4 regions of the Azoarcus sp. DN11 genome follow, and region 4 is predicted to be linked to each of the others. Evidence: predicted binding sites of a transcription regulator. Region 4 holds the regulator's gene; each other region holds the start of a gene.
What was found. Region 4 encodes sigma-54, which starts transcription at its own class of promoters, with help from an activator protein. Its sites were predicted from a motif close to TGGCACGCTTNCTGCTNA; they were not measured.
Positions count from the first base shown of each region.

Region 1: glnA (type I glutamate--ammonia ligase) is a predicted target of sigma-54. The motif match lies at 1,343-1,360, and genes of this name have one in related genera.
Region 2: CDA09_RS06580 (glutamate/aspartate ABC transporter substrate-binding protein) is a predicted target of sigma-54. The motif match lies at 1,467-1,484, and genes of this name have one in related genera.
Region 3: CDA09_RS04540 (CmpA/NrtA family ABC transporter substrate-binding protein) is a predicted target of sigma-54. The motif match lies at 1,841-1,858, and genes of this name have one in related genera.

Region 1 covers NZ_CP021731.1:885,953-889,157, forward strand. Annotated here, with positions in the region: gene glnA (type I glutamate--ammonia ligase) at 1-1,275, opposite strand, end outside; gene CDA09_RS03950 (cation diffusion facilitator family transporter) at 1,554-2,735, opposite strand; gene CDA09_RS03955 (rhodanese-like domain-containing protein) at 2,790-3,205, shown strand, end outside.
Region 2 covers NZ_CP021731.1:1,437,363-1,440,567, forward strand. Annotated here, with positions in the region: gene CDA09_RS06575 (ABC transporter transmembrane domain-containing protein) at 1-1,324, opposite strand, end outside; gene CDA09_RS06580 (glutamate/aspartate ABC transporter substrate-binding protein) at 1,531-2,439, shown strand; gene CDA09_RS06585 (type II asparaginase) at 2,495-3,205, shown strand, end outside.
Region 3 covers NZ_CP021731.1:998,260-1,001,464, reverse strand. Annotated here, with positions in the region: gene ntrB (nitrate ABC transporter permease) at 1-412, opposite strand, end outside; gene CDA09_RS04540 (CmpA/NrtA family ABC transporter substrate-binding protein) at 425-1,609, opposite strand; gene CDA09_RS04535 (dihydroorotate dehydrogenase) at 1,997-2,839, opposite strand; gene serC (3-phosphoserine/phosphohydroxythreonine transaminase) at 2,839-3,205, opposite strand, start outside.
Region 4 covers NZ_CP021731.1:4,494,357-4,497,561, forward strand. Annotated here, with positions in the region: gene lptB (LPS export ABC transporter ATP-binding protein) at 1-384, shown strand, start outside; gene CDA09_RS20870 (RNA polymerase factor sigma-54) at 402-1,844, shown strand; gene hpf (ribosome hibernation-promoting factor, HPF/YfiA family) at 1,862-2,188, shown strand; gene ptsN (PTS IIA-like nitrogen regulatory protein PtsN) at 2,325-2,810, shown strand; gene hprK (HPr(Ser) kinase/phosphatase) at 2,779-3,205, shown strand, end outside.

The DNA of each region.
Region 1 (3,205 bases), 1.3 Mb from region 4:
GTCCTTGTCGAGGTACTCGAGCGCCTGGTCGAGGCTGGTGCACACGGTCGGGATCTTTGCATCCTCTTCCGGCGGCAGGTCGTACAGGTTCTTGTCGGCCGGGTCGCCCGGGTGGATCTTGTTCTGGATGCCGTCGAGGCCCGCCATCATCAGGGCCGAGAAGCACAGGTACGGGTTGGCCAGGGGATCCGGGAAGCGCGATTCGATGCGGCGGCCCTTCGGGTTGGCGGTGTAGGGGATGCGGATCGAGGCCGAGCGGTTGCGCGCCGAGTAGGCGAGCTTGGTCGGGGCTTCGTAGTGCGGCACGAGGCGCTTGTACGAGTTGGTGCCCGGGTTGGTGATCGCGTTCAGTGCGCGGGCGTGCTTGATGATGCCGCCGATGTAGTACAGCGCGATCTCCGACAGGCCGGCATAGCCGTTGCCTGCGAAGAGGTTCTGGCCGTCCTTCCAGATCGACTGGTGCACGTGCATGCCCGAGCCGTTGTCGCCGACGATCGGCTTCGGCATGAAGGTGGCGGTCTTGCCGTACTGGTGCGCGACGTTATGCACGATGTACTTGAGGATCTGGGTCCAGTCGGCGCGCTGGGTCAGGGTGCTGAACTTGGTGCCGATCTCGCACTGGCCGGCGTTCGCGACTTCGTGGTGATGCACTTCGACCGGCACGCCGGCCGCTTCGAGCGCGAGCACCATCGCGGCGCGCACGTCGTTGAGGCTGTCGACCGGGGGAACCGGGAAGTAGCCGCCCTTGACGCGCGGACGGTGGCCGGTGTTGCCGCCTTCGAACTTGTCGGCGGTCGACCACGCGGCTTCTTCCGAGATGATCTTGCTATACACGCCCGACATGTCGACGTTCCACTCGACGGAGTCGAAGATGAAGAATTCGGGTTCCGGGCCGAAGAACGCGGTGTCGCCCAGGCCGGTGCTCTTCAGGTAGGCCTCGGCGCGCTTGGCGATCGAGCGCGGGTCGCGGTCGTAGCCCTTGCCGTCCGACGGTTCGATGACGTCGCAGGTCAGCACCAGGGTGGTTTCGTCGAAGAACGGGTCGATGTAGGCGGTGCGGGCTTCCGGCAGCAGGATCATGTCGGAGGCCTGGATGCCTTTCCAGCCGGCCAGCGAGGAGCCGTCGAAGGGGTGGCCGTGCTCGAAGTGGTCTTCCTCGAAGGCCGAGACCGGCAGGCCGACGTGGTGCTCTTTGCCACGGGTATCAGTAAAACGCAGGTCAACGAAGCGGACCTCGTTTTCCTGAATCATCTTCATGACGTCTTGAGCGTTCATATTCACTCCTGGTGAGAAGAGGCAAAAGCGGTTGGTTAATAACGGCAAACTTCCGTTGAGGCGAAAGCAAGCAGTATCTGTGCCATACGTGTATCGGACTGTGCCGGGCATTGTGCCACAAGGGCGGCTGAACGTAGCGCGGCCGCACGCGAACGCATTGATCGCGAAGGGGGTTGGCAGGGCGGAAGACGGGCCTTCGGCATCGCCCATCCGCGGCCCACGATGAATGCGTGCCGAAAGGCACCGGAATGGTGCGCGATTCCGTCCTGAAGGCACTGTTATGGTGCAATTCGGCTCAGGATGGTGATGGCGCGGTAGTGGGGGTGTTCGGCGAGCAGGGTCTCGATGCGCAGGCGCAATTCTTCGCGGCTGGTTTCGGCCAGATCGTCCGTGCTCAGGATCACTTCGGCCTCGATGCGGTCGCCGAGGTAGTGGATGAGCACGCGCGGCGGCGCCGCGAGGGCGTCGCCGAACAGGTCTTCCAGCGTACGCACGATTTCGGTGCGACCGGGCAGAGGGGCAGGGCCGGCGCTCGGGGCGAGGATCGCGTCGTCTTCGGAATCGACGTGCACCAGCACTTCGCGCACCTCGGGGTGGGCGGCGCGGACGCGGAAGTACACGGTGTCGGAGATCCGGTGTCCCTCGGACACGGTGATGCGGGGATCGACCTGGATGTGGGCGTCGCACAGCACGCGGTCGGCCATGCGCCGCGTGCGCAGGTCATGCAGGCCGATCACGCCCGGGGTGGTGCGGATGGTGTCGCGGATGCGCGCGACGTCCTGCTCCGACAGGCCGGTATCGATGAGCTCGCGCACGGCGCGCCAGACGAGGCGCACGCCCATGTGCACGATCAGGAAGCCGACGACGGCGGCCGCGAGCGGTTCGAGGAAGCGGTGGCCGGCGAGGCTGCCGCCGATGCCGATGGCGACGACGAGCGAGGAGGCGGCGTCCGAGCGGGCGTGCCAGGCGTTGGCTTCGAGGACGGGGGCCTTCAGGCGCCGGCTTGCGGCGAGCGTGTAGCGGAACAGGATTTCCTTCGCCACGAGCGTCACCAGCGCCATGCCCAGCGCCGCCGGATGCAGCGGCGGCGCGGCGGCCATGTGCTGCAGGCGCAGGCCGGAGCTCCACAGGAAGCCCACGCCGACGACCGCGAGCACCGCGCCCAGCAGCATCGACACCGCGGTCTCGATGCGGCCGTGGCCGTAGGGGTGGTCGCGGTCGGCCGGCTCGGCGCCGCGTCGCCCGGCGACCAGGACGAGGAAGTCGGTGAATAGGTCCGAGAGCGTGTGCGCCGAGTCGGCGACGAGGCTGAAGGCGTTGGCGAACAGGCCGACGGCGATCTGGCCGGCCGACAGCAGCGTGTTCGTGACGATGGCGGTCAGCGCGGTGCGCTGGATGCCGCGCGCGCGCGCGGCATCCCGTCCTGTGCTGCGCGTGTTGCGTGCTGTTGGGTGGTCCATGGCGTGAGCGGTATACTCGGTGTTCGATCGAACGATTCTATCCGGATGGCTGCAATGGGAAAATTGACCGACCTGCTCCGCCTCGCGCAGCAGCGTGCGCAGGAGATGGGGCTGCCCTATGCGGGGGCGCTGACACCGGCCGAAGCCTACGAGGTCTGGCAGCTCGCGCCCGGCGCGAAGTTCGTCGATGTACGCACCCGCGCCGAGTGGGACTGGGTCGGCCGCGTCCCCGGCGCCGTCGAGATCGAATGGATGGGCTATCCCGGCAACCAGCCGAACCCGCATTTCCTCACCCAGTTCCGGCGCGAGGTCGATCCCGAGGCGCTCGTGATGTTCATGTGCCGTTCGGGGGCGCGCTCGGACAAGGCCGCGCGCGCTGCGACGGAGGCCGGTTACCGGAACTGCTACAACGTGCTGGAAGGCTTCGAGGGCGACCGCGACGCGCACCACCAGCGCAACCGCATCGGCGG
Region 2 (3,205 bases), 1.9 Mb from region 4:
CCTGCGGCACGATGGCAATGGCGCGGCGCAGGTCGTGCAGGCGCAGGTCGCGGATATCCTGGCCGTTGATGCGGATCGCGCCCTGCGACACCTCGTAGTAGCGCAGCAGGAGCTGGAAGAGGGAGGTCTTGCCGGCGCCGGAGGGGCCGACGAGGGCGACGCTTTCGCCGGGCGCGATCGCGAGGTCGACGTCGTCCACGGCGTGCACCTCCGGGCGCGCCGGGTAGGCGAATGAGACGTGCTCGAAGCGGATCGCCGCCTGCGTTGAGGCCTGCGGCGTCCGCGGCAGCGGGGTATCGACGATCGCCGAGCGGGCGTGGAGCAGTTCCAGCAGACGCTCCGCGGCGCCGGCGGCACGCATCACGTCGCCCCATACCTCCGCCAGCGTCCCCACGCCGCCCGCCACGAGTGCTGCGTAGAGGACGAAGGAGGCGAGCTGGCCGCTGGTGAGCGTGCCGGCACGCACCTGCTGCGCGCCCACCCACAGCACGAAGATGATCGTCCCCATCACCGCGGTGATGATGAGCGTCGTGAGCGCCGCGCGCACGCGGGTGCGGCGGATGGCGGTGACGAAGCTGTTCTCGCTGCGGTCGGCGAAGCGCCGCGCCTCGTAGGGCTCCTGCGTGTAGGCCTGGACGGTGGGCATGGCGTTGAGGATCTCGCCGGCCAGCGCCGACGCGTCGGCGATGCGGTCCTGCGATTCGCGCGACAGCTTCCGCACCTTGCGGCCGATGGCGAGGATGGGCAGGGCCAGCAGCGCCATCATGCCCAGGTTGAGGGAAAAGAGCCGCGGGCTGGTGACCGCCAGCATGACCATCCCGCCGATGAACTGGAACAGGCTGCGCAGGCCCATCGAGACCGAACTGCCGACCACGGTCTGGATCAGCGTCGCGTCGCCGGTCAGGCGCGACAGGACCTCCCCGGTCTGCAGGGTCTCGAAGAACGCCGGCGACTGGCCGAGCACGCGGGCGTACACGGCACTGCGCAGATCGGCCGTGACGCGCTCGCCGATCCACGACACCGTGTAATAGCGCGCCGACACCGCCAGCGCCCAGAAAGCCGCGAGGCCGAAGAGCGCCAGGAAATGGCCGTCGAGGCTCAAGCCGCCCAGCAGCCCCGCGCGCGCCGGCGCCCCCGTGCCGAAGCCGGCATCGACCATGTCGCGAAAGGCCAGCGGCACGACGAGGATCGTCGCCGAGCCCACGCACAGCAGCGCGAAAGCGAGGGCGATGCGAGCCCGGTAGGGCCGCAGGAAGGGCCACAGCCCGCGCAGGGCGGACAGGCGGGGCGGCGTGGCGGGCGGGGGCGGGGCGCTGCGGGGCATACGCCATTATGAATCGTCGGTTCGGAAAACCGAACGTCGTGAGCGGTGTTTGTTCGGTTTTCCGAACGGTGGTGCACAACGCCACGAGTGCCACCCCGGATACATCCGGGGCTTGTTGCATTGCGCGATGCAGCAAAAAAGCTGGCACGCCGCCTGCAATGGTTTGTGTCCATCGGGATCTTTTATCCCGTCATACCAAAGGAGACATGATGCTGCTGCGCAAGCCCCTGAACGCCACCCTTGCCGCCCTGATCGCCGCCGGTGCCGTCGCCCTCGCGCCCGCCGCCGCGCAGGCCAACACGCTGCAGAAGATCAAGGAGACCGGCTCGATCACGCTGGGTCACCGCGAGTCCTCGATCCCGTTCTCGTACTACGACCAGAACCAGCAGGTGGTCGGCTATTCGCAGGAGATGATGCTGAAGGTCGTCGACGCGATCAAAACCGAGCTGAAGATGCCCAACCTGAAGGTGAAGCTGATGCCGGTCACGTCGCAGAACCGCATCCCGCTGGTGCAGAACGGCACCGTCGCGATCGAGTGCGGCTCGACGACGAACAACGCCGAGCGCGCCAAGCAGGTCGCCTTCTCGAACACGATCTTCGTCGTCGGCACGCGCCTGATGACCAAGAAGGATTCGGGCGTGACGGATTTCGATCAGCTCGCGGGCAAGAACGTCGTGACGACCGCCGGCACCACCTCGGAGCGCCTGCTGCGCAAGATGAACGAGGACAAGAAGCTCGGCATGAACATCATCAGCGCCAAGGACCACGGCGAGTCCTTCCTGACGCTGGAAACCGGGCGTGCGGTGGCGTTCATGATGGACGACGCGCTGCTCTACGGCGAACTGGCGAAGGCCAAGCGTCCGGCCGACTGGGTCGTCACCGGCACGCCGCAGTCGTATGAAGCGTACGGCTGCATGATGGCCAGGGACGATGCCGAGTTCAAGAAGGTGGTGGATGCGGCGATCGCGAAGACGATGACTTCGGGCGAGGCCGAGGCGATCTACAGCAAGTGGTTCCTCGCGGCGATCCCGCCGAAGAGCATCAACCTGAACTTCCCGATGTCCGACGCGATGAAGAAGCTGATCAAGACGCCGAACGACCGCCCGTTCGAATAAACCGCTGCTACAACGAAAATGCCCCCGCAGGGGGCGCAAGAACACGGAGACAATCATGCAAGTGCGTAACCCCAAGGGCTGGTTCGCCAGCCGTCTGCTGGTGCTGATCGCAGCACTGGCACTGAGCAGCAGCGCGTTCGCCGATGCCAAGAGCAAAGTCGTCATCCTCGCCACCGGCGGCACGATCGCCGGTGCGGGGGCCACCGCTGCCAACAGCGCGACCTACCAGGCCGCGAAGGTGCCGGTCGACAAGCTCATCGCCGGCGTGCCGGAACTCGCCGCCGTCGCCGACGTGCGCGGCGAGCAGGTGTTCCAGATCGCCTCGGAGAGCTTCACGAACGCGGAGCTGATGACGCTGGGCAAGCGCGTTTCCGCACTCGCGAAGCAGGACGACGTGGATGGCATCGTGATCACGCACGGCACTGACACGCTCGAAGAGACGGCCTTCTTCCTGAACCTCGTCGTGCATACGAACAAGCCGATCGTGGTCGTGGGTGCGATGCGTCCGGGCACGGCGCTGTCGGCCGACGGCATGCTCAACCTGTATGACGCGGTCGCGGTCGCGGCGGCGAAGGAGTCGCAGGGGAAGGGCGTGTTGGTGACGATGAACGACGAGATCCAGAGCGGGCGCGACGTCACGAAGGCGATCAACATCCGCACCGAGGCCTTCAAGAGCCCGTGGGGTGCGCTGGGGATGGTCGTTGAAGGCAAGAGCTACTGGTTCCGTGCGCCGGTGAAGCGTCACACGACGAACTCCGAGTTCGAC
Region 3 (3,205 bases), 1.5 Mb from region 4:
CGAAGCCGATCGCGACGCGTTGCAGCGACGACAGCACGTTCCAGCCGATGCCCTGGTCGTTCGGCCCGGCGCGGTAGAAGGGATCCGAGAAGATCGCCACCGCCGCATCCCAGGTCTGCACCGGCCCCGGGATGCCGCCGCCCTTGAGCGTCGCGAGGTACCAGAAACCGACCAGTAGCGCGAGGCCGGCCACCGGCGGCAGCACCGCGCTGGCGATCGTACGCAGCCAGGCCGCGGCCCTGCCCTTGCGCCGGACGACCGGCTCGACCGCCCTGGCTTCCTCCTCCGCCACCGCCGTCATGGCCTCTCCCCTGTCCGCCGCGGACCGCAGCGGCTTCAGGTCCACGACTCTCGCATCGGTCGCTGCCCCGCCGTCCCCCATCGCTCCGTCGAGCGTCGCTGTCGCAGTCATCGCCCGCTCCCCTTACGCCCTGACCTTGAACGACCCGGCGTACTTCGCCGGATCCCTGCCGTCCCACACCGTACCGTCGATCAGCTTCGCACTGCGCATGTCGCTCTTCGGCAGCGACACGCCTGCCGCGGCCGCGGCCTGCTTGTAGATGTCGATGCGATTCACCTGCTTTGCGACCGCGAGGTAATCGACGTCCTTGTCGAGCAGCCCCCAGCGCCGGTGCTGCGTCAGGAACCACATGCCGTCGGTGAGATAGGGGAAGTTCACCGCGCCGTCGTTGTAGAACTTCATGTAGTTCGGGTCGTCCCAGCTCCTGCCCAGCCCGTTGGAATAGCGCCCGAGCATGCGCTCGAGGATCACGTCCATGTCGGTATTGACGTAGGACTTCTGCGCGACGGTCTCGGCCGTCGTGCGCCGGTTGGGCAGCGACGCATCGATCCAGCGTCCGGCTTCCAGGATCGCCGCAGTCAGCGCGCGGGCGGCGTTGGGATGCTTCGCGACCCAGTCGGCGGTGGTGCCGAGCACCTTCTCCGGGTGGTCGGTCCAGATGTCCTGTGTCGTCACCGCGGTGAAGCCGATCCTATCCATGATCGCGCGGTTGTTCCACGGCTCGCCGACGCAGAAGCCGTCCATGTTGCCGACGCGCATGTTGGCGACCATCTGCGGCGGCGGCACGGTGATGACCTTCACGTCCTTCATCGGGTTGATGTCGTGCGCGGCGAGCCAGTAGTACAGCCACATCGCGTGGGTGCCGGTCGGGAAGGTCTGCGCGAAGGTGTATTCGCCCGGCTTCGCGGTGATGAGCTTCCTCAGCCCCGCGCCGTCGGTGACGCCCTGCTCCCTGAGCTTGCTCGCGAGCGTGATCGCCTGGCCGTTGTGGTTCAGGCTCATCAGCACCGCCATGTCCTTCTTCGGCCCGCCGATCCCGAGATGCACGCCATACACCAGCCCGTACAGCACGTGCGCCGCGTCGAGCTCGCCCGACACCAGCTTGTCGCGCACCGACGCCCAGCTTGCCTCTTTGCTCGGGATGATCTTGATGCCGTACTTCTCGTCGAACTTCCGCACCGCCGCCATCACGACCGACGAGCAGTCCGTCAGCGGAATGAAGCCGACGCGGATCTCCTTCTTCTCCGGCGCGTCCGACCCCGCCGCCCACACACCGCCGCTCACGCCCAGCCCCGCAGACCCCATCATCGCCGCCCCCGAAAGCGCCATCGTCCGCCGCATGAATTCCCGCCGCGTGACGCCGTTGTCATCGAACGCACCCATCTTCATCTCCCTGCAGGCCAGAAAAACAAAAACGGCGCACACCGCCCGCAGTAGGATGCCTGCGGGGATGGACGCCGTTGTCCGTAGTTTGCACAGCCCCGCACCGGGACCGGTCAATCTGCTGTCGAACCGCCGTTGATCCGACTCAAGCGATCTTTAGCAGGTCGTGTGCCAAGGCTTCGCAACGTGGCGAAAACCCTTTATTGGCGGGGATTGGGAGGAATTCCGGACGAACCGGACAAGATGGCCGCAGCATGGCAGCCGCACTATTGCAGTGCACAAACCATCCCCGCCGCACCACTTGCGCGCCGCTCAGCGGCCGGGTGCGTGGCGCCGCAAGGCCCGGAGCAGCCGGGGATCGTGAGCCAGCAGCGCGCGATGAACCTGCACCAGCGTCGCGCCCGCCGCAAACCGCGCCGCGGCTTCGTCGAGCGAATCGATACCGCCGACGCTGATCAGGCAGACCCGCGGATCGAGGGCCGCCGACAGCACGCGCAGCATCGCGCCGGCCTTGCGCCGCGCGGCGTGGCCTTCGGTCGACACGAGCAGGCCATCGACGCCCGCCGCAACGAACATGTCGGCGACCGCGATCATGGAGGCGGCATCGCCATCAAGCCAGCACGACGGCAGCTTGGCCACCAGCGGCAGCGGCTGCCGACGATGCCGCGCGAGCCGGTTGCGCAACTGCACCGCCGCGCCCGCCAGATCCGCGAAGCGCGCCGGCGACGGACAATCGCGGCCGGGATTGAGCGTCACGTAATCCGCGCCGGCGTGGGCGGCGCGCAGCACCCGCAGACAGGCGTGGTCCACGTTGTCCCAGCCGACGTGGCGCGGCTTGCCGATGCTGACGCCGCACCGCACGCCGCCCACAGCCCGCCGCGGGAGCACCGGATAACCGTCCGCCCGCGCGAGCGTGCCGATCTCCACGGCACCGAGGCCGAGACGGTGCGCTCCTTCAAGCAGCCGCCCGCGCCGGTCGAACCCCGCAGCCAGGCCGACCGGAGAGGCAAAGCTCAGCCCCATCGCGCTGACCGGACCGAACGGGCCCGCCGCGTCGCCCCCGCCGTCCGTGCGTCGCGCGATGCGCTCAAGCCGCGCCACTGCCCAGCGGGTGCGCAGCGCGCGCGGCGTCAGCGGCGGTGCGCCCATCGCCATCACGCCGCCCGCAGGCCGCTGCGCCGGCGCGCGAAGGCACGCAGGAAGGCGACGAGCGCGTCGACGGCGGCGTCGGCGACACCGTTGTAAAGGCTCACGCGCACGCCGCCGACGTCCGGGTGTCCGCGCAAGTCATGCAGCCCGCCCGCTTCGGCCGCCTGCAGGAACAGCGCGGTCTGCGCCTCGTCGGCGAGGCGGAAGCAGGGATTGACGTGCGAGCGATGGACGCGATCGACAGGCATCGCATACGTGCCCGCGCCATCCGCGAGCGCCGCGTACACGGCTTCGCTGCGCCGGCAGGCCGCCTCGGCCATCGCCGCAACGCCCCCGCGCGCCTCGATCCAGTGCAGCATGCGATGGGCGACG
Region 4 (3,205 bases):
GACGAGCGCCTCGAAGAGCTGCTCGATGAGCTCGGCATCGCCCACCTGCGCGACAACACCGCCGTCTCGCTGTCCGGCGGCGAGCGCCGCCGCTGCGAGATCGCCCGCGCGCTCGCGACCGACCCGCGCCTGATCCTGCTCGACGAGCCTTTCGCGGGCGTCGACCCGATCGCCGTGCTCGACATCCAGAAGATCATCCGCTTCCTGCGCGACCGCGGCATCGGCGTGCTGATCACCGACCACAACGTGCGCGAGACGCTCGGCATCTGCAACCGCGCCTACATCATCAGCGAAGGGCGCGTGCTCGCGAGCGGGCGCCCGGACGACATCGTCGCCAACGAACAGGTTCGCCGCGTCTATCTCGGCGAGCATTTCCGTCTCTGAGCCACCGAAGCAGCGCCATGAAACCGTCCCTCCAGCTCAAGATCTCCCAGCACCTCACGCTGACGCCGCAGCTGCAGCAGTCGATCAAGCTGCTGCAGCTGTCCACGCTGGAGCTGAACCAGGAGCTGGAACGCTTTCTCCTCGAAAACCCCATGCTCGAACGCGAGGACGGCGACGGCAGCGACTTTTCGCCCGGCGCAGCGCAGGCCCCGAGCGGCACCACCGATTCCGGCAGCCAGTCAGAAACCCCTGCCGCCAGCGAGGAGCCCCAGGGCGAGAGCGAACCGGCCAACTTCGACGAGGCCGGCGAGTGGTCGAGCGCGAGCAGCGGTTCGTCGAACCGCGACGACGACGATACCGACTTCCAGGAGCTGCAGGCCGCCGGCACCAGCCTGCGCGACCACCTCGACCAGCAGGTGAGCCTGTCGCCGCTCTCCGATCGCGACCGCGCCCTCGTGCGCTTCCTCATCGAGGCGCTCGACGAGGACGGCTACCTCAACCAGTCGCTCGAGGAACTGCTGCCGCTGCTGCCGCCGGAACTCGAGTACGACCTCGACGACCTCACGATCGCGCTGCGCCACGTGCAGCACCTCGACCCGGCCGGCATCGGCGCGCGCAATCCGCAGGAATGCCTGAGCCTGCAGCTGCGCGCGATGCTCCCGGGGGCGACGCGCGACCTCGCGCTCAGGATCGTCGACGAATACCTCGACCTGCTCGCCGAGCGCAATTTCGTGCGCATCAAGCGCGCCACCGGCTGCGACGACGACGCGCTGCGCGCCGCGCACGCGCTGATCTGCGGCCTCGACCCGCACCCGGGCTCGCAGCACTCGGTGCAGGAGACGCGCTACATCCTGCCGGATGTCATCGTGCGCAAGCTGCGCGGCCGCTGGACGGTGTCGCTCAACCCCGAGGCGATGCCCAAGCTGCGCATCAATTCGCTCTATGCCAGCATCCTGCAGCAGAACCGCGGATCGGGTGGCGCGCTTACCAGCCAGCTGCAGGAGGCGCGCTGGCTGATCAAGAACGTGCAGCAGCGTTTCGACACGATCCTGCGGGTTTCGCAGGCCATCGTTGACCAGCAGCGACAGTTCTTCGATTATGGCGATGTGGCAATGCGACCTTTGACGTTGAGGGAGATCGCGGACCAGCTCGAGCTGCACGAATCGACGGTCTCGCGAGTCACAACGCAGAAGTTCATGGCCACACCGCGTGGCGTATTCGAGTTGAAGTACTTTTTCGGCAGTCACGTTGCCACCGACACCGGTGGGGCGGCTTCCTCCACGGCGATTCGCGCACTGATTCGCCAGCTGGTGGAGGCCGAAGACAGGAAAAAGCCCCTGTCCGACGCGAAAATTGCCGAATTGCTCGGTCAACAGGGTATCGTGGTAGCGCGGCGGACGATTGCCAAGTATCGCGAGTCCCTGAATATTCCGCCGGTCAGCCTGCGCAAGACGATCTGACAATACGAGGAAACATCATGAATCTCACCATCACCGGACATCACGTCGAAGTCACTCCCGCGATCCGCGAGTACGTGAACACCAAGCTTGACCGCGTCATCCGCCACTTCGACAACGTGACCAGCGTCAGCGTGATCCTGTCGGTGGATAAACTGCGGCAGAAGGCCGAAGTGACCCTGCATGTGCGCGGCAAGGACATCTACGTCGAGAGCGACGACGCGGACATGTATGCCGCGATCGACAGCATGGTCGACAAGCTCGACCGCCAGGTCCTCAAGTACAAGGACAAGAACTACGATCACGGCCACGACACGCTGAAGCATCAGCAGCCGACCGAACTGTGATCGTTTAACTCGCACCGGGGGTCCGGGGTGTGTTTATAATTCGCGCGTTTTCAACCCGCGCCTGCCGCACACCCCGAGCCTCCTCCCGCACCATCCCGGCAGCGGCAAGGGCCCTGTCGCGCAGGTGGTGATCCGCATGAGCCTCATCGCCGAACTCCTGCCCCCCTCGAACGTGGTCATCGACCTGGACGCGAGCAGCAAGAAACGCGTCTTCGAACAAGCCGGACTCCTGTTCGAAAACAATCAGGGCGTCGCCCGCAGCGTCGTCTTCGACAGCCTGTTCTCGCGCGAGCGCCTCGGCTCGACCGGACTGGGCCAGGGCATCGCGATTCCCCACGGCCGCATCAAGGGCCTGAAGGACGCCGCCGGCGCCTTCCTGCGCCTGTCGGCACCGGTGCAGTTCGACGCGCCCGACGGTCGCCCCGTCACCATGCTGTTCGTGCTGCTGGTGCCCGAACAGGCCAACGAGACCCACCTGCAGCTGCTGTCGGAGCTCGCGCAGATGTTCAGCGACCGCGACTTCCGCGATCAGCTGCAGAGCGCACCCGACGCCGCGACCATCCACTCGCTGTTCGCCTCCTGGGGCCCGCATGCGGCAGACCAGCGTCGCGCGGCTGTATGACCTGCACCGGGAACAGCTGGAGCTGACCCACGTCAGCGGCCGGCTCGACCGCGTCATTTCGGTCAACGAAGAACGCATCTGGCCGGCCGACCTCGTCGGCCACCTCAACCTGATCCACCCGACGCGCATCCAGATCCTGGGTGCCGCCGAACTCGCGTGGGCCGGCCGCCACTCGAGCGACAAGGTTGCCCACCACCTCACCGAGATCATCGGCGCGCGTCCCCCGGCCATCATCGTCGCCGACGGCTGCGCGATCCCCGAGCTGCTGCGCGGCATCTGCGAATACGCCGACGTCGCGCTGATCACGACGCCACAGCCGTCGGCGAGCGTGATCGACCAGTTGCGCCTTTACATGTCGCGCGAACTGGCCGAGAAGGTGTCCCTGCACGGTGTGT